DNA from 4 places in the Rahnella variigena genome. Region 3 is predicted to be linked to each of the others. Evidence: predicted binding sites of a transcription regulator. Region 3 holds the regulator's gene; each other region holds the start of a gene.
The links. The regulator CRP, encoded in region 3, controls carbon source genes, mostly activating them, when cyclic AMP is high. The targets are predictions, from matches to a motif close to ATGTGANNNNNNTCACAT.
Positions count from the first base shown of each region.

Region 1: a site for CRP is predicted at 4,195-4,212, ahead of CKQ54_RS03640 (PTS sugar transporter subunit IIC). Genes of this name have one in related genera too.
Region 2: a site for CRP is predicted at 1,518-1,535, ahead of CKQ54_RS14265 (arabinose ABC transporter substrate-binding protein). Genes of this name have one in related genera too.
Region 4: a site for CRP is predicted at 5,208-5,225, ahead of cdd (cytidine deaminase). Genes of this name have one in related genera too.

Region 1 covers NZ_NSDJ01000001.1:786,517-793,916, reverse strand. The annotation lists gene spoT (bifunctional GTP diphosphokinase/guanosine-3',5'-bis pyrophosphate 3'-pyrophosphohydrolase) at 1-1,298, shown strand, start outside; gene trmH (tRNA (guanosine(18)-2'-O)-methyltransferase TrmH) at 1,304-2,002, shown strand; gene recG (ATP-dependent DNA helicase RecG) at 1,999-4,080, shown strand; gene CKQ54_RS03640 (PTS sugar transporter subunit IIC) at 4,312-5,631, shown strand; gene gltS (sodium/glutamate symporter) at 5,687-6,898, opposite strand; gene CKQ54_RS03630 (nucleobase:cation symporter-2 family protein) at 7,139-7,400, shown strand, end outside.
Region 2 covers NZ_NSDJ01000001.1:3,067,084-3,074,483, forward strand. The annotation lists gene CKQ54_RS14260 (ribulokinase) at 1-1,383, opposite strand, end outside; gene CKQ54_RS14265 (arabinose ABC transporter substrate-binding protein) at 1,800-2,786, shown strand; gene araG (L-arabinose ABC transporter ATP-binding protein AraG) at 3,033-4,616, shown strand; gene araH (L-arabinose ABC transporter permease AraH) at 4,635-5,639, shown strand; gene araC (arabinose operon transcriptional regulator AraC) at 5,817-6,752, shown strand; gene uxuA (mannonate dehydratase) at 7,385-7,400, opposite strand, start outside.
Region 3 covers NZ_NSDJ01000001.1:358,051-365,450, forward strand. The annotation lists gene CKQ54_RS01805 (MFS transporter) at 1-403, opposite strand, end outside; gene CKQ54_RS01810 (LysR substrate-binding domain-containing protein) at 597-1,508, shown strand; gene CKQ54_RS01815 (OsmC family protein) at 1,510-1,917, opposite strand; gene crp (cAMP-activated global transcriptional regulator CRP) at 2,281-2,913, shown strand; gene CKQ54_RS01825 (YccS/YhfK family putative transporter) at 2,975-5,050, shown strand; gene argD (bifunctional acetylornithine/succinyldiaminopimelate transaminase) at 5,753-6,970, opposite strand; gene CKQ54_RS01835 (aminodeoxychorismate synthase component II) at 7,105-7,400, opposite strand, start outside.
Region 4 covers NZ_NSDJ01000001.1:3,762,427-3,769,826, reverse strand. The annotation lists gene mglC (galactose/methyl galactoside ABC transporter permease MglC) at 1-253, shown strand, start outside; gene sanA (outer membrane permeability protein SanA) at 1,262-2,179, opposite strand; gene CKQ54_RS17355 (NAD-dependent malic enzyme) at 2,407-4,104, opposite strand; gene cdd (cytidine deaminase) at 4,263-5,147, opposite strand; gene CKQ54_RS17345 (arginine ABC transporter substrate-binding protein) at 5,446-6,180, opposite strand; gene artM (arginine ABC transporter permease ArtM) at 6,406-7,074, opposite strand; gene artQ (arginine ABC transporter permease ArtQ) at 7,074-7,400, opposite strand, start outside.

The DNA.
Region 1 (7,400 bases), 430 kb from region 3:
ATACCTGCTATCGCGTGTTAGGGCAGGCTCACAGCCTCTACAAACCGCGTCCGGGTCGGGTCAAAGATTACATCGCAATCCCAAAAGCCAACGGCTATCAATCTTTGCATACCTCACTTATCGGCCCGCACGGCGTGCCGGTTGAAGTGCAGATCCGTACTGAAGATATGGATCAGATGGCAGAGATGGGGGTTGCCGCTCACTGGGCTTATAAAGAGAACAGTGAAACCAGCACGACGGCGCAGATCCGCGCTCAACGCTGGTTGCAGAGTTTGCTTGAGCTGCAACAAAGCGCAGGTAACTCCTTTGAATTTATCGAGAGTGTGAAATCGGATCTGTTCCCGGATGAGATTTATGTCTTTACGCCGGAAGGTCGTATCGTCGAATTGCCTGCGGGCGCGACGCCGGTCGACTTTGCTTACGCCGTGCATACCGATATCGGCCATGCCTGTGTCGGCGCGCGCGTTGACCGCCAGCCTTATCCGCTTTCACAACCGCTCACCAGCGGTCAGACTATCGAAATCATTACCGCTCCGGGTGCCCGCCCGAACGCTGCCTGGCTGAACTTTGTCGTCAGCTCACGCGCTCGCGCCAAAATCCGCCAGATGCTTAAAAACCTGAAACGTGATGATTCCGTTTCGCTGGGTCGTCGTCTGCTGAATCACGCGCTGGGTGCCGGTAAAAAACTGTCAGATATTCCGCCAGAAAACATTAAAAACGAGCTGGATCGCATGAAGCTCGTGGCGATGGATGATCTGCTGGCTGAAATCGGTCTCGGTAACGCGATGAGCGTGGTGGTTGCTAAAAATCTGATGGGCGATCAGTCATCAATGGCATCGTCAGGCACGCGTAACCTGCCGATTAAAGGCGCAGACGGCGTGCTGATCACGTTCGCAAAATGTTGCCGTCCGATCCCGGGTGACCCGATTATTGCGCACGTCAGCCCGGGCAAAGGTCTGGTTATCCACCATGAGTCCTGCCGTAATATTCGTGGCTATCAGAAAGAACCTGAGAAATTCATGGCCGTTGACTGGGATGACCATCAGGAAACGGATCAGGAATTTATCGCCGAAATCAAAGTCGATATGTTCAACCATCAGGGCGCACTGGCGAACCTGACAGCAGCAATTAATGCTGCTCAGTCGAACATTCAGAGCCTGAGCACCGAAGAAAAAGACGGTCGCGTCTACAGCGCCTTTATCCGCCTGACGACTCGCGACCGCGTTCATCTGGCGAATATCATGCGTAAAATTCGTATCATGCCGGACGTCATTAAAGTTACCCGCAACCGAAACTGATTGTTATGACCCCAGAACGTTATGCGCGTATCCGCGAAATGCTTGCGGCCCGACAGCCAGACCTGACGGTCTGCATGGAACAGGTGCATAAACCGCATAACGTTTCTGCCGTCATTCGCACGGCAGACGCCGTCGGCGTTCATGAAATCCATGCCGTCTGGCCTACCACCCGAATGAAAACACTGGTCTCTTCGGCGGCGGGCAGCAACAGCTGGGTTCAGGTCAAAACACACAAAACCATTCAGGAAGCCGTCGCTAAAATGAAGGCGAAGGGTATGCAAATACTCGCTACGAATCTTTCTGAAAAAGCTGTCGATTTCCGTGCCATTGATTACACCCGTCCGACCTGTATCTTGCTCGGACAAGAAAAAACGGGTATCACTCCAGAAGCTTTAGCTCTCGCGGACAGCGATATCATCATTCCGATGATCGGGATGGTGCAATCTCTGAACGTATCTGTCGCCTCAGCACTTATCCTGTACGAAGCACAGCGCCAGCGGGAAAACGCCGGTCTGTATCGCCGCGAAACCAGCCTGCTGAGCGAGAAAGAGCAGCAGCGATTGCTGTTTGAAGGTGGCTATCCGGTGCTGTCGAATGTGGCGAAGCGCAAGAAACTTCCACGCCCTTTCATTGACGATCACGGCCAGATTGTTGCCGATGACGAATGGTGGTCTGCGATGCAAATGACGGTTAAAAAAAGATGAAAGGCCGCCTGCTCGACGCCATCCCGCTGACGTCGCTTTCCGGCGTCGGAGCCAGTCAGGCAGATAAACTCGCTAAACTCGGCCTTGAAACTATTCAGGATTTACTGCTTCACCTGCCTTTGCGTTATGAAGATCGCACCCGCCTTTACACCATCAATGATTTACAGCCTGGCATTTTCGCGACCATAGAAGGCGAAGTGCTGCGCAGTGATATCAGTTTTGGCCGCCGCAGAATGCTGACCTGTCAGATAAGCGATGGCACCGGCATGGTGACGTTGCGGTTCTTCAATTTTAACGCCGCGATGAAAAACAGTCTGGCCGCAGGCCGTCGTGTCACCGCGTATGGCGAAATTAAACGCGGCACCATCGGCGCAGAAGTTATCCATCCGGAATACCGCATTCAGGGTGAAAACAGTGAAGTGGTTTTGCAGGAATCGCTCACGCCGGTTTATCCGACAACGGAAGGTATTCGCCAGGCAACATTGCGTAAGCTGACCGATCAGGCTTTAGAATTACTCGATACCGTACCTATCGCCGAATTATTGCCGGAAGAATTAAGCCGTTCGCTGATCCCGCTTCCTCAGGCGCTGCATTTACTGCATCGCCCGCCGCCAGACATCCAGCTCGCCGATCTTGAGAAAGGTCATCATCCTGCTCAGCGACGCCTGATTATGGAAGAACTGGTAGCGCATAATCTCAGTATGCTGGCCGTTCGCGCCGGTACACAAAGTTATAAAGCACTGCCGTTGCACCATGACGATCGCCTGAAAAAGCAGTTCCTCGCTTCTCTTCCTTTCAGCCCGACAGGTGCGCAGCAGCGCGTGGTGGCTGAAATCGAGCAGGATTTAGCGAAAAGCTACCCGATGATGCGTCTGGTTCAGGGCGATGTGGGTTCAGGCAAGACGCTGGTGGCCGCTCTCGCAGCACTCTGCGCTATCGCTCAGGGGCAACAGGTCGGATTAATGGCACCGACAGAATTGCTGGCCGAACAACATGCCAATAATTTCCGTCAGTGGTTTGAACCGCTGGGAATTCAGGTCGGCTGGCTGGCAGGAAAACAAAAAGGTAAAGCCCGGCAGGCGCAGCAAGACGCGATTGCCAGCGGTCAGGTTTCAATGGTGGTGGGCACGCATGCCATCTTCCAGGAGCAGGTTTTGTTCTCGTCACTTTCTCTGGTCATCATTGATGAACAGCACCGGTTTGGTGTACACCAGCGTCTGGCGCTGTGGGAGAAAGGCCTGCAACAAGGGTTCCATCCACATCAGCTGATCATGACGGCGACGCCTATCCCGCGAACTCTGGCCATGACTGCCTATGCGGATCTTGATACGTCAGTGATCGACGAACTGCCGCCAGGCCGTACGCCGGTGACAACCGTCGCGATCCCCGATACCCGCCGCAGTGATATTATCAGCCGCGTCAAAAGTGCCTGCGAGCAGGAAAATCGTCAGGCTTATTGGGTATGTACGCTGATCGAAGAATCAGAAATGCTCGAGGCTCAGGCAGCCGAAGCCACCTGGGAAGGACTAAAAGAGGCCCTGCCAGCGCTCAATATCGGCCTGGTGCATGGCCGCATGAAAGCGCAGGAAAAACAGGCCGTCATGCAGGCGTTTAAACAAGGCGAAGTGCAACTTCTGGTGGCGACGACCGTTATTGAAGTTGGCGTTGACGTGCCAAACGCCAGCCTGATGATTATCGAAAACCCGGAGCGTTTAGGGCTGGCGCAGTTACACCAGCTGCGCGGACGCGTCGGGCGCGGCGCCGTGGCTTCTCACTGTGTTCTGCTCTACAAAACGCCGCTGAGCAAAACTGCGCAGAAACGTTTGCAGGTACTGCGTGACAGTAACGATGGTTTTGTCATTGCCCAGCAGGATTTAGAGATCCGCGGACCGGGCGAATTACTGGGTACACGCCAGACCGGCAGTGCAGAGTTTAAAGTCGCGGACCTGTTACGCGACCAGGCAATGATCCCCGACGTACAACGTATAGCGCGCTATCTGCAACAGCAGTTCCCGGATCACGCCAAAGCATTGATAGAACGCTGGCTGCCGGAAAGAGTCAGATACACCAACGCCTGATCCCCTTCTCCACTCTCTCTTATCGTCGAAACATTATTAAAAATGATGTTTTTGCGCCTTCACATTCATGCAAATTTTAATGTAACCGCAGCTGAACCGCTTTCTTCGTTGGTTATTTGATGACCTTCACAGAGTGGGGCAAAGTCGGTAACCGGTTTCACACCCCGCCACTACACTGATGATAATTAAGGCAACCGTGTCTGAACTCTTCAACATAAGGCCAATATTATTATGAGCATCAGCCAGTCACTCTTTAACTTTATAGAACTAAAGATCAGCCCTTTTGCTGCCCGGCTTTCCTCACAACGGCACGTCATGGCAGTACGTGACGGCTTCATTTCAGCAATGCCGTTTATGATTGTCGGCTCATTTTTACTGGTTTTTGTCCACCCGCCATTCTCGCCTGAATCTTCGTGGGGTTTCGCCAGGGGCTGGCTGGCGCTTTCGGCTAAATATGAAGTACAAATTTTGACGCCGTTCAATATGACGATGGGGATTATGTCGATCTACATCGCGGCATCGATTGCCTACAATCTGGCAAGAAGTTACAAACTTGACCCGTTTATGACGGCGATGCTGGCGCTGATGTCTTTTCTGCTGGTTGCTGCGCCGCAGGTTGATGAGAAAATGTCGACCGTCGCGCTGGGTGGCGTGGGCATATTTACCGCCATTCTGGTGGCGATTTATGTGACTGAGCTGACGCGGCTGCTGAAAAAATACAATATCGGCATACGCTTACCTGAACAGGTTCCTTCAAACATTAAGCATTCATTCGATTTGCTGATCCCGATTATTGCGGTAGTGGTGACGCTTTTCCCTTTGAGTTTGCTGGTGCAGTCAGGGTTTGACATGCTGTTACCACAGGCGATTATGGCGCTGTTCGAACCGCTGATTTCCGCCGCTGACTCACTGCCCGCGGTACTTCTCGCCGTGCTGATTTGCCACCTGCTGTGGTTTGCCGGCATTCACGGTTCAGCCATCGTTTCCGGCATGTTGCAGGCTTTCTGGTTAACCAACCTTGGCCTGAATCAGACAGATCTCGCCGCAGGTTTACCGATGACGCACATCATGACTGAGGCTTTCTGGAATTTCCTGATCGTTATCGGCGGCTCCGGCGCAACCATCGGGCTGGTGTTGCTGTTTTGTCGCAGCAAGTCGGCGCATCTGCGCACAATGGGCAAACTCAGTCTGGTTCCCAGCTGCTTTAACATCAATGAGCCGGTGATCTTCGGCACGCCAATTGTTATGAACCCGGTATTTTTCATCCCCTTCCTTCTGGCACCGATGGTGAATGCCGTCATTGCCTACACTGCGGTTAAAACCGATCTTCTGCCGCATATGATTTCACTGGTTCCCTGGACATCTCCGGCGCCGATTGGCGCAGCCTGGGCAATGGGCTGGGATTTCAAAGTGTCGATTCTGGTCGTCATGCTGATGGCGCTTTCGATGGTGATTTACTATCCGTTTTTCAAGGTTTATGAAAAACAGCTGATGGCGCAGGAGAAAGCCGCTGAAGCGGAAGAGGTGTTTACGGAAAAGGCAGCACAGTAAGCGATAAATCAGAAGGAAAGGCAGGCACAGAAGCGAAACTTCTGTGCCTGTTTTTTTAACTGAAAGCCGGGAATATTGGCAGCATCAGATACAGTTTAATGACGATCGCATTCGCAATATCAATGAAGAATGCACCGACCATCGGCACAACCAGGAAGGCCAGATGCGAAGGACCAAACTGGTTGGTGATCGCCTGCATATTTGCAATCGCCGTCGGCGTTGCACCCAACCCGAAGCCACAATGTCCGGCAGCCAGTACCGCGGCATCATAGTTTTTGCCCATTACGCGATACGTTACGAAAATCGCGTAAAGCGCCATCGCGATGGTCTGTACGATGAGGATTGCCATCATCGGCAAAGCCAGTGACGCCATTTCCCACAGTTTCAGACTCATCAGTGCCATCGCCAGGAACAATGACAGGCTGACATTACCCAGTACTGAAACGGCCCGGTCGAAAACACGATAAAAACCGAGCCACGCCATGACGTTGCTCAGGATCACACCCACGAACAGAACACAGACAAATGTCGGAATTTCGAAGGCAGACCCCTGAAGCAGGCTGGCAAAGTAAGTTCCAGCCATCAGACATATCGCGATCAGCGCGATCGTTTCCACCATCACCAGCGGGGTGATCATTCGCCCGATGGTCGGTTTTTCAAATGCGCTGGGATCGGCGGCATCTTCCGGTGTGCCGTTTGGTGTTGAAGAATGGCTGACCAGATAACGCGCCACGGGACCGCCGATAATTCCACCTAACACCAGGCCGAAGGTCGCGCAGGCCATTGCAACTTCCGTCGCGTTTTCAAAGCCATAACGTTCGATAAACAGCTTGCTCCACGCCGCACCTGTTCCGTGACCGCCAGAAAGTGTAATCGAACCGGCCAGCAGCCCCATCAGCGGATCAAGCCCCAGCATTTTCGCCATCCCGATACCGATGGCGTTTTGCATCAGTAACAGGCCGATCACGACAAAGACCAGAAGAAATAAAGATTTGCCGCCTGCACGCAAGCTGGAAAGATTGGCATTCAAACCAATTGTCGCAAAGAACGCCAGCATCAGGGGCTCTTTCAGGGACATATCAAAGCCGATTTCCAATCCGAACATCTGATTGGCAATCAGCAACAGCAAAGCGACCAGTAACCCGCCGGCAACGGGCTCAGGAATAGTGTATTTCTTTAGAAATTTGACCGACTGGACGCATTTTCGTCCTAAAAGGAGTACCAACGTGGCGGCAACGAGCGTGCCGTAGGTGTCGAGTTGAATCATTGAAAAACTCCATTTTAAAAAAATATCCAAAAATATTATTGAGTTATAAACATCTCATTTAAGTATCATTTCCCCAGAGGCTGAATTAGAAGTCATTAAAGCTGCGATAAGCAAGAAAAACAGATCGTAAATCTCCCCTTAACCCAAACTCCCCATCAAAAATTGCCGATAGCAAACGATTGCTTTTGTCGGTAATTTCAATAAAAATGCCCGCTTTGCCGCTTATTGGAATGCCACAACATGAGTTCGCAAACCGCAGAACAAGAAACACAGCCATCTGACCTCTCACGCCAGCAAAAAAGTGAACTGATTTACCGCCTCGAAGATCGTCCGCCACTTCCTCAGACGTTATTTGCCGCCTGTCAGCATTTGCTGGCGATGTTTGTTGCGGTAATCACACCGGCATTGCTGATTTGCCAGGCCCTGGGTTTACCCGCGCAGGACACACAGCACATCATCAGCATGTCGCTGTTCGCCTCTGGCCTCGCTTCCATTTTGCAGA
Region 2 (7,400 bases), 2.7 Mb from region 3:
GAGCGTGAGGACGTTCTCCACCGGAATATCCTGCTGTTCGAAACATTCCATGATGGCGCGTGCGCCAAAGGCGGTGGCAGCGATAAAGCCCCCGAACAGTTCCGGCGCTTGCGTGCCCAGATTGATATCGGTGATGACGCCTTTCAGACGCTGATTGGCAAACGGCGTACGGCGACCGTTGAACCAGTCGAGCACCAGCGGCAGATGATCGAGTTTCGGACTGGCCGCCCACGCTGCGGTGAGATCGGACAGCAGATTTTTTTGCAGGCTGGTCAGTTGCGGTGCCATTTCAGGATGCACTTTGGCGGCCTGAATCAGCGGCCAGCTCAGCAGACGGCTAAACCAGGCATACATATCACCGAAAGCGGATTGTCCGGCTTCCATCCCAATCATGTCCGGCACCACGCTGCCTTCGACCTGACCGCAGATCCCGGCAATCGCGCGGTCGTTTACACGCTCTTTGTCGGCGATCAGAATGTCGCAGGTGGAAGTCCCGATCACTTTCACCAGCGTATAAGGCTGTGCGCCCGCGCCGACTGCGCCCATATGGCAGTCGAATGCACCGCCGGAAAGCACCACGGAAGCAGGCAGACCAAGGCGTTCTGCCCATTCAGAGGTCAGCGTACCAACTGCCTGTTCAGCGGTAACGGTGTCAGTAAACAGCGGATACGGCAGGTTTTCGACCAGCAAAGGATCGAGAGCAGCGAAGAAATCTTTTGGCGGCAAACCGCCCCATGACGGATGCCAGAGCATTTTGTGTCCGGCGCTGCAACGGCCACGCACCACTTTGTCCGGCGCGGTGGTACCGGAAAGCAGGGCAGGCACCCAGTCGCACAGTTCAACCCAGGAAGCCGCGGCTGTTTTAACGGCAGCGTCCGCGCGGGAAACATGCAGGATTTTTGCCCAGAACCATTCAGAGGAGTAAACGCCGCCGATATAGCTGGAATAGTCGGGGAACTCACCGCTGCGGCACAGGCGGTTAATTTCTTCGGCTTCTTCTATTGCCGTGTGATCTTTCCATAACACGAACATGGCGTTCGGGTTTTCGGCGAACTCAGGCGTCAGCGCCAGAATGTTGCCTTCATTATCTACAGGAGCAGGCGTGGAACCGGTGGAATCCACACCGATCCCTACCACGCGCGCCGCCCGTTCACTGCCCAGACGTTGCACGACGTTTTTGATTGCCTGCTCCATCGCTTCTATATAGTCGAGCGGATGGTGGCGGAACTGGTTTATTGCCGCGTCACAGTAACGGCCTTCAGTCCAGCGCGGATAATAAACCACGTCAGTTTCCATCTCCGCACCGGTCTGACAATCCACAGCCAGTGCCCGGACAGAATCGCTGCCAAAATCAAGACCAAGAGCAATCGCACCTTGCGTCATTCTTTCTCACTCCTTCAGGTTTGCCGTAGTCATTACGGCGGCGAATCGAATTGCTCTAACAGTAGGAGGATGCAAAAAAGTGAGTGAGGAGGCGTTAGCTGGAAGTATGCACAAATCTGCTCCCAATGATGTTTCTGTGAGGTTGGTCAAATGTTAGCGTTTGGCTAAAATCGCTATATCTATGTACAAACCTGCTGTTTTCCCGCCGTGTGATAGCGCTCTACATTCCGCTGCAAAATTACCGCTAAAACTTAACCCGTCTTACAAGAGAGTGTGACGTAAATCCGCTACATACCGGACTTCGCCGCACTTTCACTTTGTTTCTTTACGCTACTGATAACGTTTTCATGATTGCGGCAAACCAACAGATATGAGACTGCGATTGTGAAAAACAACAATAAAAGTCGGAGAACATCATGCATAAATTCACTAAGGCATTAGCGGCGGTAGGGTTAGCAGCCGTTATGTCACATTCAGCTATGGCAGCCGAAAATCCAAAGCTGGGTTTCCTGGTTAAACAGCCCGAAGAGCCGTGGTTCCAGACTGAATGGCGCTTTGCAGATAAAGCCGGTAAGGATCTGAACTTTGAGGTCATCAAAATTGCTGTGCCAGACGGTGAAAAAACGCTGAATGCCATCGACAGTCTGGCGGCAAACGGTGCGAAAGGTTTTGTTATCTGTACGCCGGATCCGCGTCTGGGGCCTGCCATCATGGCGAAAGCGCGCAGCTATGACATGAAAGTTATCCAGGTGGATGACCAGTTCGTGAATGCCAAAGGCAAGCCAATGGAAGAGGTGCCATTAGTGATGATGGCCGCCACCAAAATCGGCGAACGTCAGGGACAGGAACTGTATAAAGAAATGCAAAAACGTGGCTGGAAAGTCGCAGATACCGGCGTGATGGCGATTACCGCTGATGAGCTGGACACTGCACGCCGCCGTACTTCCGGTTCAATGGACGCGCTGAAAGCTGCCGGTTTTCCGGAAAAACAAATCTATAAAGTTCCGACCAAATCCAACGATATTCCTGGCGCACTGGATGCCGGTAACTCCCTGTTAGTCCAACATCCTGAAGTGAAGAACTGGCTGATCATCGGTATGAACGACAACACCGTTCTCGGCGGTGTGCGTGCAACAGAAGGTCAGGGATTCAAAGCCGCTAATGTGATCGGTATCGGTATCAACGGTGTGGACGCCGTGAATGAGCTGTCAAAAAGCGCGCAAACCGGCTTCTACGGTTCCCTGTTACCTAGCCCGGATATCCACGGTTATAAAAGTATCCAGATGCTGAACGAATGGGTCACCAAAGGCGTTGAACCACCGAAATTCACCGAAGTCACTGATGTTGTCCTGATCACCCGCGACAACTTCAAAGAAGAACTGAAGAAGAAAGGCTTAATGTAATTTCCTCGTCATCCTTCGGGCTGCAGATGCGTTGGCTGCGTTCGCTCACCCCGGTCACTTACTTATGTAAGCTCCCGGGGATTCACGAACTTGCCGCCTTCCTGCAACCCGAATGATTTAGAGGAATAGCGAGTTAAACGAGCATTAGATAACGCTGCTGCAGAGTGGACGACAGGAAGTTTTACGAACTGTTTTCTGCTGTGCAGTGGCGTGCATTCAACTTTACTTAATTTCCAGGTAGCCCCTATGACTCAGCAATCTTCAAACAAGACGCCTTTGCTGACACCGTCACTGACGGAGTTTGATGCGGCCACGCCGTATCTGGAATTCCATGACATTGGCAAAACTTTTCCAGGTGTGAAAGCGCTGGACGGGATTTCTTTCAATTGTTATGCCGGGCAGATCCATGCGCTGATGGGCGAAAACGGCGCGGGTAAATCGACGCTTCTGAAAATCCTCAGCGGCAACTATCAGCCTTCACAGGGCAATATTCATATCAGAGGGCAGCAGGTCGCTTTCAATAACACCACCGATGCGCTCGATGCCGGTGTGGCGATCATTTATCAGGAATTGCATCTGGTGCCGGAAATGACGGTGGCAGAGAACATTTATCTCGGACAGTTGCCCAGCAAACACGGTTTTGTGAACCGCAAATTGCTGCGCTATGAAACCAAAATTCAGCTCGAACACCTCGGGCTGGATATCGATCCCGATACCCCGCTGAAATATCTCTCCATCGGCCAGTGGCAGATGGTGGAAATCGCTAAAGCGCTGGCGCGTAACGCCAAAATCATTGCTTTCGATGAGCCGACCAGTTCACTTTCAGCACGTGAAATCGAACAATTATTCCGTGTCATCCGTGAGTTGCGGGCAGAAGGGCGTGTGATTTTGTATGTCTCACACCGTATGGAAGAGATTTTTGCATTAAGTGACGCTGTCACCGTTTTCAAAGACGGCCGCTATGTGCGTACCTTTGACGACATGACACAGGTGGATAACAGCAAGCTGGTGCAGGCGATGGTCGGCCGTAATCTGGACGACATTTACGGCTACGCGCCGCGTCCGCACGGCGAAATACGTTTGCAGCTGGATCAGGTCAAAGCACCGGGCGTGAAAACGCCGATCTGCCTGAGCGTGCGTCAGGGAGAAATCGTCGGCCTGTTCGGGCTGGTAGGCGCCGGTCGCAGTGAGCTGATGAAGGGGTTATTCGGCGGCACGCGCGTCACCGGCGGCACACTGCGGCTCGATGGCAAAGTGATGAACATCCGCAAACCGGCAGACGCGATCCGCCAGGGCATCATGCTGTGTCCTGAAGACCGCAAAGCCGACGGCATCATTCCTGTTCACTCGGTACGTGACAACATCAACATCAGCGCCCGCCGGAAAACGGTGAAAGCGGGTTGCCTGATCAACAACGCCTGGGAAGCGAAAAATGCGCGCAAGCACATCGAGGCGCTGAATATCAAAACGCCGAGCGATCAGCAGCTGATCATGAACCTTTCCGGCGGTAATCAGCAAAAAGCCATTTTGGGGCGCTGGTTGTCGGAAGACATGAAAGTCATTTTGCTCGACGAACCGACGCGCGGGATTGACGTCGGCGCCAAGCATGAAATTTACAACGTGATTTATTCACTGGCGAAACAAGGCATTGCGGTGCTGTTTGCGTCCAGTGATTTACCGGAAGTGCTGGGTCTGGCGGACAGAATTGTGGTGATGCGCGAAGGCGCTGTCTCCGGCGAACTGTCCCACGATGAAGCCACCGAAGAAAAAGCGCTGGGGCTCGCCATGTTGCGGACACTAGACCTTGATTCTGCCCCTGACGCTGCCTGACTGAGGAGCAAAAATATTATGTCGAGTATGACAACCAATTCAGCCAAACCGGATCAACCTTCAGCTGCATCGCGCAGCGGACAAGGCCTGATGCGTATCTGGGACAGCTACGGCATGTTAGTGGTGTTCGCCGTACTGTTTCTCGCCTGTTCGATTTTCGTGCCGAACTTCAGTTCTTTCATCAACATGAAAGGGCTGGGACTGGCTATTTCGATGTCCGGCATGGTGGCCTGCGGGATGCTGTTCTGTCTGGCTTCCGGTGACTTTGACTTGTCCGTCGCCTCCGTCATCGCCTGTGCGGGCGTGACAACCGCGGTGGTCATCAACATGACTGAAAGCCTGTGGATTGGCGTCGCTGCCGGTTTACTGCTTGGGATGCTGACCGGTTTGCTCAACGGTTTTGTTATCGCCCGCCTGAAAATTAACGCGCTGATCACCACGCTTGCCACCATGCAGATTGTGCGCGGTCTGGCGTACATCATTTCTGACGGTAAAGCAGTGGGCATCGAAGACGAACGCTTCTTCGCACTCGGCTACGCCAACTGGCTGGGACTGCCCGCACCAATCTGGCTGACGGTCGGCTGTCTGATTATCTTTGGTCTGCTGCTTAACAAAACCACGTTTGGCCGAAACACGCTGGCGATTGGGGGTAATGAAGATGCCGCGCGTCTGGCCGGTGTGCCGGTGGTGCGCACTAAAATCATTATCTTCGTACTGTCCGGTCTGGTATCGGCGGCGGCGGGGATCATTCTGGCTTCACGTATGACCAGCGGTCAGCCAATGACGTCGCTGGGCTTTGAGCTGATCGTCATCTCCGCCTGCGTGCTGGGTGGCGTTTCGCTGAAAGGCGGCATCGGTAAGATTTCCTACGTGGTATCGGGGATCCTGATCCTGGGTACCGTGGAAAATGCCATGAACCTGCTGAATATATCTCCGTTCTCGCAGTATGTGGTACGTGGTCTGATCCTGCTGGCGGCGGTTATCTTCGACCGTTACAAACAGAAAGCCAAAAAGACCGTTTAAACCGGTTTTGTGATAACGCTTTCACAGCTTACTACCCGCGGCATTTAACGCTCAGACCGGTTAAATGCCGCAAAAACGCGTGGTTGTTCACAAAAAAGTAACATTTATTGGCAGCGTTTTCATCGGCGATTAGAATAGATAAAAAGTCCATAGCCACGTGAAGTTTTGGGAGGTTCGATGTATCACCGTATGATTCAGGATCAGCAGCAAAACCCGCTGTTACCGGGTTACAGTTTCAACGCCTATCTGGTCGCCGGTATGACACCGATCCTTGCTGACGGGCCACTGGACTTTGCCATTGACCGTCCGGGTGGCATGAAAGGTTACATTCTCAACCTGACCGTAAAAGGGCAGGGTAAAGTTTTTGACGGCGAAGATACGTTCTACTGCAACCCCGGTGATCTGTTGTTATTCCCGCCGAAAGCCCGTCATCTCTACAGCCGTTCCGCTAACGCCGATTCCTGGTATCACCGCTGGGTGTATTTCCGCCCGCGTGCCTACTGGGCAGACTGGCTGGAGTGGCACACCAAAACCCGCGACGTCGGGCGTCTCTCCTTACCGAATAACACCTTATTACTGGAATTCGACCGCCTGTTTGCCAATATCGAGCAAACTCAAAAATCAGGCCGTCGTTTCTGCGAAGAGTTAGGGATGAATCTGCTGGAGCGTCTGTTGCTGCGCGCAATGGAAGAAGATCCGCAGAGTCCGCAAAAAATTATGGATCCGCGCGTTATCGAAGCCTGCCAGTTCATCACCGGAAATCTGGCCGGAGAGTTGCGTATCGACGAAGTGGCGCGTCATGTTTGCCTGTCGCCGTCACGGCTGGCACATCTTTTCCGTGAGCAGGTGGGGATCAACATCCTGCGCTGGCGTGAAGATCAGCGGGTGATCCGCGCCAAACTGTTATTACAGACGACTCAGGAATCTATAGCGACGATTGGCCGTGTGGTGGGATATGACGATCAGTTGTATTTCTCGCGGGTATTCCGCAAACGGGTAGGGGTCAGCCCAAGTGATTTCCGCCGCAGAAGTGTTGAGATTAACTATCCGGCTAAACCGTACAAGTCACATCCGTGGCCGGAGCAGGAAAACGCGGTGGCGTATCATTTTTGAGTTTTGCAGAGTGGGCCGCTGCAAAAGGGGCGGCCGTTTAAGGTCAACAACACCTTGGGTTGCCACTCAAACTGGCCTTAAGGTCAAGGTCAAGGTCGTGGGCGTCGGCCCACACCGACCAGAGACCCGGTAACGCGCGGGCCTCTGGACTCCGCGCTTTTTTCACTGCGCGCTGTCGCGGGTATGACGGACATGTTCTGGCGCATTGGTAAGTGGCGAAAATCCAGGTGCTTCGCACTGCCTTCTCTCGGTCTTCGAGCCACAGGTCTCGAAGCCGCTCCGTTCAGCTGGATTTTAAGCACGCCAATCCACTTTTCTAAAAGATAAAAGAGACGATCTGCCGTTGATTTTAAGAGCGTGCGGGCGATTCAGAAATCTTGCTGAATGAGAGGTTGCAGACCTGAGGCTGCAATCCCGAAATGAAGGCACCGCGCAGCGGCAAGCTTTACAGCCTGTCACTGCGGTAACTGAAACATAGCCACCGAGCGGAAGCGCTTGTTGAAAAAGCGAAGGAAGATCCAAGAGGGAAAAAGCATTTTCCCTCTTGGTCGGTTTCAGCGCGAAAGGCCGAGTGATAACCGTTATTAAGAAACCGAAATTATCTCAGTCGGAAGTTAATATATCCAGCGAGTTTACTCGGCAAAGAAG
Region 3 (7,400 bases):
TCGACTGCGCAAAGGTTCGCTTCTCAACTGCGAAATTAGACACTACCGCTTTGGCGCAGGACGCAGGATAGCCGGAATGGCCGACGCCGGAGAGAAACCGGAACGTGACCAGTAATCCCAGGCTGAGGCCCAGCGTTCCGAAACACAGCGCGAAGCCGCCCAGCAAGAACAGCGACATACCGAGCACTTTTTTGTAGCCGAACCGGTCATTCAGCCAGCCCGCGGGGATCTGAAACAGCGAATAGGCCAGGAAGAAAATACCGGTGATATACCCCAGCTGTTCAGGTTGCAGATTAAATTCGCGCTCGATGGGCAGCAGCGCAAAACCCATCACTGTTTTATCGATATACACCACGGCATAACCGACAAATAGCAGGAAGATCATCAGGGAACGACTTTTCATAGCGGATATCCCTTTTTGTTATCACCACGTCAGATTTTCTCACTGCCGGATGAATCGTAAAATGCGACATGCATCACGTAATCAACTGAATAACAACATATTATTTTTCGCGATCCTGACGCTATCAGCTTTACAGCGTGACCATAAGATGCAATTTTTGGGCGGGTGATGCTTTTTACTGATAGGGATCGTGATGCGCTATTTGCCGAAATTACAGCAACTGAAGGTTTTCCAGCAGGTTATCCGCAGCGGCAGTATTCGCGGCGCGGCGCGGGCGTTGAATCAGTCACAACCGGCGGTCAGCAGAACATTGCGTGAACTGGAACAAACGCTCGATACGCAGCTGATCGTGCGTGGCAATCAGGGGATGACGCTGACCGAAACGGGGCGGGCATTTGCACAGCGTATGCAATTTATCCTCGAAGAGCTTGAGCGCGCCGCCGATGAAATTCGCCAGATCGAACAATATTCGCAGGGCTCCGTCGCCATTGGATTTTCATCGCTGCTGGCGCTGACGGTTTTTCCCGGACTGGCAGGAGAATTTAAGACGCAGTTTCCGCAGTCCAAACTGCTGATCAAAGAAGGGCAACTTTCCACGTTATTACCTGCACTGCGCGAAGGGAAACTGGATTTCGCGGTCGGTACCGCCGGGCCGGGATTTCCGCTGGAAGATCTGGTACGTGAGCCACTGTTCAGCGCACCTTTCTGCGTTATCGCCCGGCGTGGACATCCGCTGGCGGGCGCCACGACCTTCGAAGAATTACAAGATGCGCGCTGGCTGTTGCCCGAAACGGATATGGGGTATTACCAGCAAATCAGGTTATCGATGGGAGGATTTCATCAGCCGGCAGCGGAAATGCCGGTGCATACAGATTCGGTGGTGTGCGGGCTAAATATGGTGTTGCAGTCTGATTATCTGACCATTGTGGCGCGGGCGATGAAAGCGCCGTTCGGGCTGGAAGACAGGCTGAGTATGCTCAATATCGATACCCTGCCGCAGGCAGAATACTGTGTGCTTTACTCGCAAAAATCGCCGCTGACGTTTGCCGCGCGGCGATTTTTGGATTTATTGCGCAGCCAGTGCCACGCGTATGACTGGTCGTAACTTATTCGACGCTGATCACTTCAAAGCTGTGCGTGATGGTCGCCGCTTTGCCGAGCATCAGGGACACCGAGCAATACTTTTCCGCAGACAGGCTGACGGCACGTTCAACAATCTTATCGGTGAGATCTTTACCGGTGACGATAAAATGCAGATTGATGTGCGTGAACAGGCGCGGCGCTTCTTCGCGGCGTTGTGAGGTCAGCTTGACTTCACAATCACGCACGTCGTTACGGCCTTTTTGCAAAATAGACACCACATCAATCGCGCTGCAACCGCCTGCGGACATCAGCAGCATTTCCATCGGGCTGGGTGCTTTATCGCCCGCATTACCATCCATAGAAATCTGGTGGCCTGACGCTGACTCGCCTAAAAACGTCAGCCCTTCTACCCATTTTACGCGTGCGTGCATGAACTATTCTCCCGGTGAATAAACTCGTCGAATTCCGCTCCCAGAGTACCCTTTCACCTAAAATCTGGCAACGTAACCCGATCGCCATCATGCTGAAGCGAGACAACAGAAGACAGCATTGCAAACCTGTGCTACAAACAAAGCCGAAACATACTTTCCAGTGAATTGCGGTGACGGTTTTCGCGGTTTAAGAACAGAACCCACGGTGATAACGGCAATAATCAGGCTGTTTCACTCCGACACCCGCTTGCAGCATTTCTGGGGAGTTATATGCTGAAAGGGCGCTTTTGATTTTGAAGTGCCATACAGGGAACTCTGAGCCCTGTGATTTTGGGCAGCGATAACAACAGAGGATAATAGCAAATGGTTCTCGGCAAGCCACAAACAGACCCGACTCTCGAATGGTTCCTGTCTCACTGTCATATACATAAGTATCCTTCTAAAAGTACGCTGATTCACCAGGGTGAAAAAGCCGAAACGCTTTACTACATCGTGAAAGGGTCAGTTGCTGTCCTTATCAAGGATGAAGAAGGCAAAGAAATGATACTGTCCTACCTTAACCAAGGTGACTTCATCGGCGAGCTGGGACTCTTCGAAGAAGGTCAGGAACGTAGTGCGTGGGTTCGTGCAAAAACTGCCTGTGAAGTGGCTGAAATTTCTTATAAAAAATTCCGCCAGCTGATTCAGGTTAACCCGGATATTCTGATGCGTCTTTCCGCGCAGATGGCAAACCGTCTGCAAGTGACGTCAGAGAAAGTCGGCAACCTGGCCTTCCTCGACGTAACAGGGCGTATCGCTCAAACTCTGCTTAATCTGGCTAAACAGCCTGATGCGATGACCCATCCGGACGGGATGCAAATCAAGATCACCCGTCAGGAAATCGGCCAAATCGTCGGTTGTTCACGTGAAACAGTCGGACGTATTCTCAAAATGCTGGAAGATCAAAGTCTGATCTCGGCACACGGTAAAACGATTGTCGTTTACGGCACACGTTAATCCCTTAAAAATCGGCGCGGCAGAACACTGTCGCGCCTTTTTTATGGGCTAAGCTTTATCCATGACGCTATGGCGAAGACTGTTTTACCATCCGGAAGTTAACTACGCGCTGCGCCAGACGCTGGTGTTGTGCCTGCCCGTTGGTATCTGCTGGTTGTTCGGCAATCTGCAAATGGGGCTGCTGTTCTCTCTTTGTCCTGCCTGCTGCAACGTCGCGGGCCTGGATACTCCGCATAAACGCTTTTTCAAACGCCTGATAATTGGCGGAACGCTCTTTGCCATGAGCAGCATTCTGCTGCAAGTGATGCTGGAAAGCTGGCACATTCCCCTGCCACTCATCATGTTGTCGCTGGCATTACTGCTTGGCGTAACCGGCGAAATCAGCCCGTTGCATGCGCGGCTGTTGCCCGGCGCGCTGGTGGCGACCATCTTTACACTGAGTATGGTCGGCGTTCGCCCGATATGGCAGGCGCCGGTGCTTTTCGCCGCCGGTACGGCCTGGTACGGATTATTTAACTGGGCGTGGTTTCGCATATCGGAAGAACAGCCGATGCGCGAAACGCTCAGCCAGCTCTATCTGCAACTCGCGGATTACTTCGAAGCTAAATACAGCCTGCTGACGCAACACACCGATCCTGAAACCGCGTTACCCCCGTTGCTGACGCGCCAGCAGCAGGTCATCGACCTGATTGCCCTGCTCTATCAGCAACTGCACATGCTGCCGCAACACGGCCATCATCATCACCATAAAAGACTGTTTCAGCGTTTTCAGGTCGCGCTTGATTTGCAGGAGCACATCACGGTGAGCCTGCATCAGCCGGAAGAAGTGCAGAAGCTGGTGGAAGAAAGCCACGCCGAAGCGGTTATCCGCCGTAATGCGCAGGTGATTTCCGCCCGTCTGCGGGTCATCGCCGACGACATTCTTTATCACCGTTTATCCGAACGGTTTACGATGGCCAACGAGCTGGCCGCGCTGGAGAAAATCGCCGCGCGCAATCCTGAGAATCCGGTCGGCCAGTTTTGCTACTACCACTTCAGCCGCATTGCACGCCTGCTGCGGACACAGCGCCCGTTGTACAAACGTGACCTGATGAACACTCAGCCGCGTTTACCCTTCTGGCCGGCGCTGAAAAGCTATCTTTCCTTCAAATCTGTCGCCCTGCGCAATGCCGCCCGTCTGGGGATCATTCTGGCGATTGGCAGCAGCCTGGGGCTGTTCTTTAATCTGCCCAAGCCCTACTGGATTTTGCTGACCATCATGCTGGTGAGTCAGAACGGTTATAACGCCACGCGCGTGCGGATCCAGCACCGTGCGCTGGGCACGCTGGCCGGATTGCTGATTGCCGCCGGTTTGCTGAAGCTGGAATTACCCGAAGGCATCACGCTGATGTGTATGCTGATCGTCACGCTGGTGTCGTATACGGTGCTGCGTAAAAACTACGGGCTGGCGATGGTCGGCATGACCGTGACGGCGGTATATACCCTGCAACTGCTGGCGATGAACGGCGTGCATTTTCTGGTACCGCGGCTGGTGGATACGCTGATCGGCTGCGCGCTGGCGTTCGGCGGCACCATCTGGCTGTGGCCGCAATGGCAGAGCGGATTACTGCGTCAGAACGCGCACCAGGCGCTGGAAACCTATCAGGATGCTATCCGCTTACTGCTTGAGGAAAATCCGGATACCTCGAAGCTTGCTTACACCCGCATGCAGGTCAATCAGGCGCACAACAAGCTTTTCACGTCACTGAATCAGGCGATGCAGGAGCCCGGCTTTAACTCGCATTATCTGGCGGATATGCGCCTGTGGGTGACGCACAGCCAGTTCATTGTCGAGCACATCAACGCAATGACCATTCTCGCCCGCGAGCATTACATGCTGCCGGAGAAACTGGCGACGGAGTATTTACAGACCTGTGAAATTGCGTTGCAAAGTTGTCAGCAGCGACTGCTTTATGACGGGCCGGGCAATGAGAACACGCTGATCAATGCACCGGAACTGCATCCTGATATGCCCCTGACCGAGATGGAACGCCATCTGCGGCGTGTGATTTCACATCTCAGCGTGATGCATACTATTTCGTCACTGGCGTGGAAGCAGAGGCCACATCATGGGATCTGGTTGACGCGGAAGGCGTGAACGTGAAGGGGATTGCCCCTTTTAAATCCCCTTTTTACTGGCTTACAGCCAGACTGCTTTTTAAAGCTAATCGGAGAATATTTCGGTTTCTTAAGTACGGATGCCGTGTACTGGCGGCTTGAAGCAGACCGGAGAATATTTCGGTTTCTCAAGTACGGGGATCACTTAACGCGCTGCGCCGAAACCGCCCAAAGGAGGAAAATGCTTTTCCTCCTTTGGATTCCTCCTCGCTTTTTCAACACGCGCTCCGCTCGCTGGCTATGTTTCAGCAACCACAGTGACAGGCTGGAAATCTTGCCGCTTTGCGGTTCCTTCTCTCGGTCTTCGAGCCCTGGGTCTCGAAGCCGCTCCGTTCAGCAAGATTTCTGATTCGCCCGTGAGATCTTAAATTCAACGGCTGACCGTTTTTATCTTTTAGATAAGTTGATTGGCGTGCTCAAAAATGGCACCGAATGAATGGTTCGAGACTTGAGGCTCGAATCCTGAAATTCGGGAATCGGGGAGCGATGACATTTTGCGCCACACACTGATGCGTCAGAACATGTCCGTCATACCCGCGGCAGCGCGCAGTGAAAAAGCGAGGGGAGTGCAGAGGGGAAAAGCCTTTCCCCTCTGCTCGGTTTCGGCACACAAGGCCTTGTGATAACCGTTATTGAAAAACCGAAATTTACTCAGTCAGTTGCAAAGATAGGGCCGTGGGGCTCACCCCCCACAAACTTTCCCCACTGCTTTCTCAAATCTTTCCATCCCTTCGCTGATATCAGCGAAATCAATCACCAGTGAGGGCGCAAACCGCATGACGTTCGGTCCGGCGACCAGCATCATCAGGCCGAATTCGGCGGCGGCGGCATGGAATTCGCCTGCACGATTTTTAAACGCGTCGGAAAGCTCAGCGCCAATCAGCAAACCCTGACCGCGGAACTCGCTGAAGATGTGATATTTCTGATTGATGGCCTCCAGCGCGCTGATAAATTTCTCGCGACGCTCGTTGATACCGGCCAGCACGTCTGGCGTATTGATGATATCCAGTGCGGCTTCAGCGACGGCGCAGGCCAGCGGGTTACCGCCGTAAGTGGTGCCGTGTTTGCCCGGTTCCATCACCGAGGCCACTTCTTCGGTTGCCAGCATGGCGGAAACCGGGAAGCCGCCGCCCAGCGCTTTGGCGGTGGTCAGGATATCCGGCGTCACGCCGTAATGCATATAGCTGAACAACTTACCGCTGCGCCCCATGCCGCTTTGTACTTCGTCCAGTACCAGCAGCGCATTATGTTTATCGCAAAGCTCGCGCAGCCCTTGCAGGAACTCTTTAGTAGCCGGAGTGACTCCGCCTTCACCCTGAACGGGTTCGACAACGATCGCACAGGTGTGATCGTCGATGACCGCTTTTACCGCGTCCAGATCGTTAAACGGCACGTGGACAATGTCAGCCGGTTTCGGGCCGAAGCCGTCGGAATATTTTGGCTGACCGCCGACAGAAACGGTAAACAATGTGCGGCCATGGAAAGCGTTATGGAAAGCAATGATCTTACTTTTGTACGGGCTGTGGCGATGGGAAGCGTAATAACGCGCCAGTTTAAAAGCAGCTTCATTGGCTTCAGCGCCGGAGTTGGCAAAAAATACGCGGTCTGCAAAGGTCGCGTCGATCAGCTTCTGAGCCAGTCGCAGCGCGGGTTCGTTGGTAAACACGTTGCTGACATGCCACAGGGTTTCGCCCTGTTCGTGTAACGCTTTTACCAGTGCCGGATGGCAATGTCCGAGCGCCGTCACCGCGATGCCGCCAGCGAAATCAACGTATTCGGTGCCCTGCTGATCCCAGACACGACTGCCTTTACCTTTAACAGGAATAAATTTCGCAGGTGAATAAACCGGCAAAATCACTTTGTCGAACGTACCCCGATCTACCGCTGATTTTTCTGCCATAACCCTTCGCCCTTACTGATAGTGATGTGAAAATATAATCATAAAATATGCATAAAAAATCACACGCAGGCAAACAGAAATCGCACCTGATGGGTAAGTAATTTTTGCAGCGATGTTAACGAGGAATTAAACGGTTAGATTTTAAGGAAATTATCCAGAAGCTGATGCCCCTGCTCGCTCAGAATGCTTTCCGGGTGAAACTGCACCCCGTGCAGCGGCAAGGTTTTGTGCATGATGCCCATGATTTCATCGCGCTCGCCGTAGCGCTCTGTCCAGGCGGTGACGTCAAAACAGTCCGGCAGCGTTTCGGGCGCCACCACCAGCGAATGGTAGCGGGTGACAGTCAGCGGATTATTCAGCCCGGTAAATACGCTCTGGCCGGTATGTCGCACCGGCGATGTTTTACCGTGGATAGCCTGACGCGCCCGCA
Region 4 (7,400 bases), 3.4 Mb from region 3:
CGGCAGTGCGACCAACAACCTCGGCTTTATGTACGAACTCGATGCCATCGCAGCGTGCGTGGTCGGTGGCGTGTCATTCGCCGGTGGTGTGGGTTCTGTGGCAGGCGTGGTAACCGGTGTGCTGATCTTCACCGTCATCAACTACGGTCTGACCTATATCGGCGTGAACCCATACTGGCAGTACATCATCAAAGGCAGCATCATCATCTTCGCGGTGGCGCTGGACTCTTTGAAATACGCCAAGAAAAAATAAGTTATCGGGTAGTAAAAACAAAAGGCCGCTTATGCGGCCTTTTTGCTGTCGTAAATTCGTAACCGGACTGCTCCTTCCCAGCGAAGGGGAGGGCTGGGGTGGGGTATTAAGGTCAAAGTCGTAAGGCTAAGGGTGCTTTAACTTATTGTTTTGTCTTTAAAACCCCCTCCCATCCTCCCCCTTCGCAGGGGGAGGCGCTAAAGGCCAAACCCCTGCGCAGGGGAGGAACCGTCGGTTTTTGACTGCTGGAATGGATTTCTGCCGAAAGCACAAACAAAATGCCGTGTATGCGTTTTTTGGCTGCCGTAAATTCGGAGCTCGATCAACTCCCTCCCCTGCGAAGGGGAGGGCTGGGGTGGGGTATTAAGGTCAAAGTCGTAAGGCTAAGTGTGCTTTAACTTATTGTTTTGTCTTTAAAACCCCCTCCCATCCTCCCCCTTCGCAGGGGGAGGCGCTAAAGGCCAAACCCCTGCGCAGGGGAGGGAGCCGTCGGTTTTTCACTGCTGGAATGGATTTCTGCCGAAAGCACAAACAAAATGCCGTGTATGCGTTTTTTGGCTGCCGTAAATTCGGAGCTCGATCAACTCCCTCCCCTGCGAAGGGGAGGGCTGGGGTGGGGTATTAAGGTCAAAGTCGTAAGGTCAGGTGTGCTTTAACTTATTGTTTTGTCTTTAAAACCCCCTCCCATCCTCCCCCCTTCGCAGGGGAAGGCGCTAAAGGCCAAACCCCTGCGCAGGGGAGGGAGCCGTCGGTTTTTGACTGCTGGAATGGATTTCTGCCGAAAGCACAAGCAAAATGCCGTGTATGCGTTTTTTGGCTGCCGTAAATTCGGAGCTCGATCAACTCCCACCCCAGCGAAGGGGAGGGCTGGGGTGGGGTATTAAGGTCAAGTCGTAAGGCCAGATGTGCGTTAACTTATTGTTTTGTCTTTAAAACCCCCTCCCACCCCTTCGCAGGGGCAGGCGCTAAAGGCCAGACCCCTGCGCAGGGGTGGGAGCATTGTGGTTTTCACTGCTGGAATGGATTTCTGCCTGCCGGTTTCGCCGTTTCGGGTGGCGGAGCGGCATCCTCGGTTTCAGCCTGAGCGGCTTCATTGGCTTCCTGCTCGGCTTTCAATTTTGCCGCTTGTTCTTCGGCGGCTTTATCCGCAGCCGCTTTATCGGCTGCCGCTTTTTCAGCCATGGCTTTGGCGATAGCGGCTTTTTTCTCGTCTTCCAGCTGTTGTTGCAGAGCCAGTAACTGCTCAGGCGTCACGGCCGGATAGCCCTGGGCATCATCAGGAATATTGTGTATTGCAGGGATTGGGATCAACGGGCCAAGGAAGCGCGGCTCGCGTTTAAGCAGATACAAATCGGTCAGCGCGCCCAGACGGGCGAAGATTTCACGGCTGCGGACGCTGAGCATGTTTTTCGGCGAAGGGACGGCAAAACATTGTGCCTGAATCCCCATATGCAACGCGATAAACAGCGCACGTTCACAGTGGAAACGTTGGGTAATAATGATGAAATCGTTGGTGTCGAAGACTTTACGCGTGCGCACGATGGAATCGAGCGTCCTGAATCCGGCGTAATCGAGCACTATGTCGCTGGCGGGGATCCCAGCGGCGATCAGATCACGTCGCATGGTGCTCGGCTCATTGTAACTTTGCTGCGCATTGTCACCACTGAGCAGCAAGTATTTTACCTTACCGCTGTTGTAAGCATTAATCGCGCCCTGAATGCGGTACAGGTAATACTGGTTGATCACGCCGGTGCGGTAATATTTTGATGTTCCGAGTACCACGCCGACCTGACGATGTGGCAGGGTCTGTACTTCGTCGTAAATATAAGGCTGAGTGCGTAAGCTGATCCACTGATCAAGCCCAATAGCGACAGCCAGCATCAGAATAATGATGCCGAAAACGCCAGCTATAAGTCGCTTAATCATAGGTATCCCTGTTATGACCAGATGGAAATCGGATCCAAGGCTACTTTACCTCTTCGGGGTTCGCAATACGTTGGACTCTGCATCGGCCGGCTTCGCGGGTTTTTTCAGCACTTTTCAGGCAATTACTTTCGAATCTGCGTAATGCGCTGCAATTTAGCCGAAAAAAAAGACCAATGCACAGGGCATTGGTCTGGATCATGGCCGGTCTGCTTTTGACGCAAATGCTATCAGAAAGAGGTGCGTTTATAGCTGCGGTATTGCGGTGCCCAGAAGTTGTGCTCGATCGCTTTCGACAGCGAATCTTCCGACGTCACCATCGCCACGCCCTGCAACTGTGCGGCTTTGCCGACTTCAAGCGCGATGCATTTAGACACGCCCTGAATATCGTCGACGTCCGGCAGCAGGGAGCCTTTACCTTCGGTCGCCAGCGGAGAACACTCTGCCAGTGTACGGCTTGCAGCCATCAGCATACCGTCAGTGACGCGGGTGGCGCCTGAAGCAATGACCCCCAGACCGATGCCCGGGAAGATAAAGGAGTTATTGCACTGGGCAATAGGGTAAAGCGTGCCTTTATGGCTTACCGGTGCAAACGGGCTGCCGGTGGCCACCAGCGCCGCGCCGTCGGTCCAGTTCAGGATATCGGCAGGCGTGGCTTCTACGCGTGATGTCGGGTTGCTCAGCGGCATTACCACCGGACGCGCACAGTGTTTATGCATTTCGCGGATGATTTCTTCGGTGAACAGACCCGGCTGGCCGGATACGCCGATAAGCACAGTCGGCCTGGCGTTACGCACCACATCCAGCAACGAAATGCTGTCATTCGCCATACCCCAGCTTGCCAGTGCGCTGCTTTTCTGCACCAGTTTGCTCTGGAAATCCAGCAGGTTTGGCAGTTTGTCGGTCAGCAAACCAAAACGATCCACCATGAAGACTTTCGCACGGGCTTCTTCTTCGCTCAGACCTTCTGATTTCATCTGCGCAACGATTTGCTCGGCGATACCACAACCGGCGGAACCCGCACCCAGGAAAGCGACAGTCTGATCACTCAGTTTGCCACCGGCGGCTTTGCTGGCGGCAATCAGGCTGCCCAGCGCCACGGAAGCTGTGCCCTGAATATCATCGTTAAAGCAGCACAGCTCATCGCGATAACGTTCGAGGAGCGGCATGGCGTTCTTCTGCGCGAAATCTTCAAACTGCAACAGCACGTTCGGCCAGCGGATTTTTACTGCCTGAATGAACTGATCGACGAAGGCTTCATACTCTTCACCGGTGATGCGCGGATGACGCCAGCCCATATACAGCGGGTCATTGAGCAGTTGCGGATTGTTTGTCCCCGCATCGAGCACGACCGGCAGGGTATACGCCGGGCTGATGCCGCCACACGCGGTGTAAAGAGACAGTTTACCAATCGGAATGCCCATCCCGCCGATGCCCTGGTCGCCCAGGCCGAGAATGCGTTCACCGTCAGTTACCACCACGACTTTTACATGTTGTTTGGTGGCGTTTTGCAGCATGTCATCAATGTGGGCGCGGTTCGGATATGAGATAAACAGGCCACGTGCGCGGCGGTAAATATCAGAAAAGTGTTCGCAGGCTTCGCCGACGGTCGGGGTATAAATCACCGGCATCATTTCGCTGAGATGGCTGTCGAGAAGGCGGTAGAACAGCGTTTCGTTGGTGTCCTGAATGTTTCTCAGATAGATATGCTTATCGATGTCGGTTTTGAAATTCTGAAACTGGCGGTAAGCACGGTCGGCTTGTTCCTCGATAGTTTCAACCGCTTCCGGGAGCAACCCGTGGAGGTTGAAATTGCTGCGTTCTTCTTCGGTGAACGCACTGCCTTTATTCAGTAACGGGAATTCTAACAGGATCGGGCCAGCGTGAGGGATGTACAGGGGACGTTTACTTTCGTATTCAAGTTCCATCGTTTTACTCTTCCGGTGTTCAGAATGTTGTTTTTTATATTTCGGAGCGGTGAGGGTAACAGAGAGGAAATAAGGATTTCAAATGACAAATGTAATGACAATGTTATGTAACTAAAGACTCCGGAATTGGAGTCTTTAGTGTTAACCCGCTCACACTATCAGCAGGTCAGCGTGCTCACATCCTGACAGCCCAGCGCGTTTAAGGTGGCGCGTGTGGCATCGTTTTGGGTGATCAGCGCCTCTTTTTGCTCAACCAGCACCGCGCGACGAACGTTCAGGCAATCTTCTCCTGACATATTCAGCAAGATTAATGCGGCCTGTAACGGAGGCAGGCTTGGGTTAAACGCAGCGTTTTCTGCGTAACGACCAGCAAACTGTTTGCCGTTGGATGTTTCCAGTGCCACACCACTGTGCGATTTGCTGTAAGGCGCATGACTCTGGTTACAGGCATCCAGCGCCAGCAGCGCCAGCGCATCAGTCGTATCGGTTTTGAAACCGTGATCGACTTTATCCATCAGCAGGGTGGTGATATCCAGATCCTTCGGTCCGAATGAATGCGGCAGATAATCGCCCAGCGTGGCGACGTCTCTGTCCGGCAGATGAATATTCAGCGCCGTTCCGCTGGTCAGTTCATTCATAAACTGACGGCAGTGACCACAAGGCGTGTAGTTCACGGTGATGGAAGCCAGACGGGTTTCGCCCCGCAGCCAGGCATGCGTGACTGCAGATTGCTCGGCGTGAACTGTTTGCTGCATTGGTGCACTGGCGAATTCCATATTGGCACCGAAATACAGATTGCCGGAAATACCGCGGGCAATGGCACCGACGTGGAAATGAGAAATTGGCGTGACGGAACAGGCTGCGGCCAGCGGCAGCAAAGCAAAGGCCAGCGCATCGTCATTCAATCCTGTCGCTTGTTTTATCTCTGCAACATCTGCCGCAGAGAACATTGCCGGAAAGTCGTCATGTCGCAGAAATGGCTCAAGCGCGGAGGATAAATTTTCAGGGAGTGCCGCAAAGGCGGTATGAAAACGTGCGTGCATAAACATTCGATCTCGACAGTGATTACGGTTGAACAGTTTAAAAGTCATTCCATGAATGTAGTGTGATGGATATCACTTTTTCGATGTAATAAGTTCTGGCGGATTACATTTTTGAGAGATGTTACGCAGAACAGCCGCCTTTTTAGTCCTTTCCCCAAAATCATTCGAGATGAATCCAGGCGGTAACTGAGTGACCCCCGGTCACATACATCAGTATGTGACCGGGGTGAGTGACCAATCTGCCGGGAGCAAATTGGAACGCGGCCAACGTAGCGTCAGCTCGAAGGATGACGGGGGATCAGTGGGACGGGAACCACTTGTCATTGATCTTCTGGAATTCGCCGTTGGCTTTGATGCCTTCGAGCGCCGTGTTCAGTTTCGCCAGCAGTTCCTTATCATCAGGACGCACCGCCATGCCGACGCCGGTACCAAAGTATTGCGGATCTTTAATCAGTTCACCCACTTCACCGAGATTCGGGTTGGATTTCAGCCAGCCATTTAGCACGGCGGTATCGCCTAACAGACCGTCCAGGCGACCACTTTTCAGATCCAGAATCGCATTCTGATAGCTGTCATACCCGACGGTGGTGATTTCAGGGTGTTTTTCCATCAGGTATTTCTGGTGTGTGGTGCCATTTTCCAGTCCGACGCGTTTGCCTTTCAGGTCAGCGATGGACGCGAACTTGCCTTTAGGTCCGATGATCATCGCAGTATTGGCGTAGTAAGGCTGGGTAAAGGTGACTTGCTTGCTGCGCTCTTCGGTAATGTCCATGCCGGAAATGATCACATCGAAACGACGGAATTTAAGCGCCGGGATCAGACCATCAAACGGCTGATTGGTAAAGGTGCAGGTTTCCTGCATTTGCTTACACAGCGCGTTCGCCAGATCGATATCAAAACCAATAATCTGATTATCAGCACCGATGGATTCAAACGGCGGATACGTGGCAGAAGTACCGAAACGAATAGTATCTGCAGCAGTGGCAGCAAAAGCAGTGGCAGACAAAAGGGCAGCGAGGATCAGCTTTTTCATGCAATACATTCCTGTTCAAAAAATGACATTCCCTTCACGGTACAGTTTACTGATTTTATTAATATAATCGGGTAACTGGCAGGAAGTGAGACCGTTAATTAAAGTGCCATTAAATGAATTTGTATGCAATAAATTTGATTAAAAAATTATTAATTGGCATGGAGCCGGTTTTACAGGCACAAAAAAAGGGACGATTTCTCGTCCCTTCAGGTATTTTCTGCTTAATCAGTTGCGGCGTTCAAATGCCAGCGCACGGCGTTCAATCAGACGCATCATCAGGGTCAGTAAACCGTTGACGCACAGATACACCAGACCGGCGGCACCGAAGACCATCACGTCATACGTGCGGCCATACATCAGCTGGCTGTGACCCATAACATCCATCAGCGTGATGGTGTAGGCCAGCGAGGTACTTTTAAACACCAGCACCACTTCGTTGGAATACGACGACAACGCACGTTTAAACGCGTATGGCAGCAGGATGCGCAGGGTCTGCGGCTTCGACATACCCAGCGCGTCACAAGATTGCCACTGACCGGAAGGAATGGCGCGTACCGCACCGGTAAACAGCTGCGTGGTATATGCCGCGCTGTTCAGCGCCAGAGCAAACATCGCGCATAGCCACGGTTGCGACAGTACTTCCCATAACCACGGAATTTCACGAATCGACGGAAACTGACCCGGACCGTAGTAAATCAGGAAGATCTGCACCAGCAACGGCGTGCCGGTAAACAGCGTGATGTAACCTTTCACAATCTGGCTGGCGACCGGCACTTTCAGCGTCAGAATCACGGTGAAAATCATCGCCAGCAGCAGCGCCACAATCAGCGCCGCCACGGTCAGCGTCAGGCTGGTGTGCAATCCCTTGAGGACTTCAGGTAAATATTCCCACATCAGGAAGCACTCCGTTCAAAGCGGGTGGTACGCAGTTCGATGCGTTTAATCACGAACTGGCTGAACAGGGTGACAAGCAGATAAATGCAGGCCGCAATCACATACCAGGTAAAGGGCTCCTGAGTACGGGTCGCGATGCTTTTGGTTTGCAGCATCAGGTCATTTACGCTGATAAGCGACACCAGCGCGGTATCTTTCAGCAGCACCAGCCACTGATTGCTCAGCCCCGGCAATGCATGACGCCACATTTGCGGCATGATCAGGCGAAAGAAGATCGCTGATTTTTTCATGCCCAGCACCTGACCGGATTCCCACTGACCTTGCGG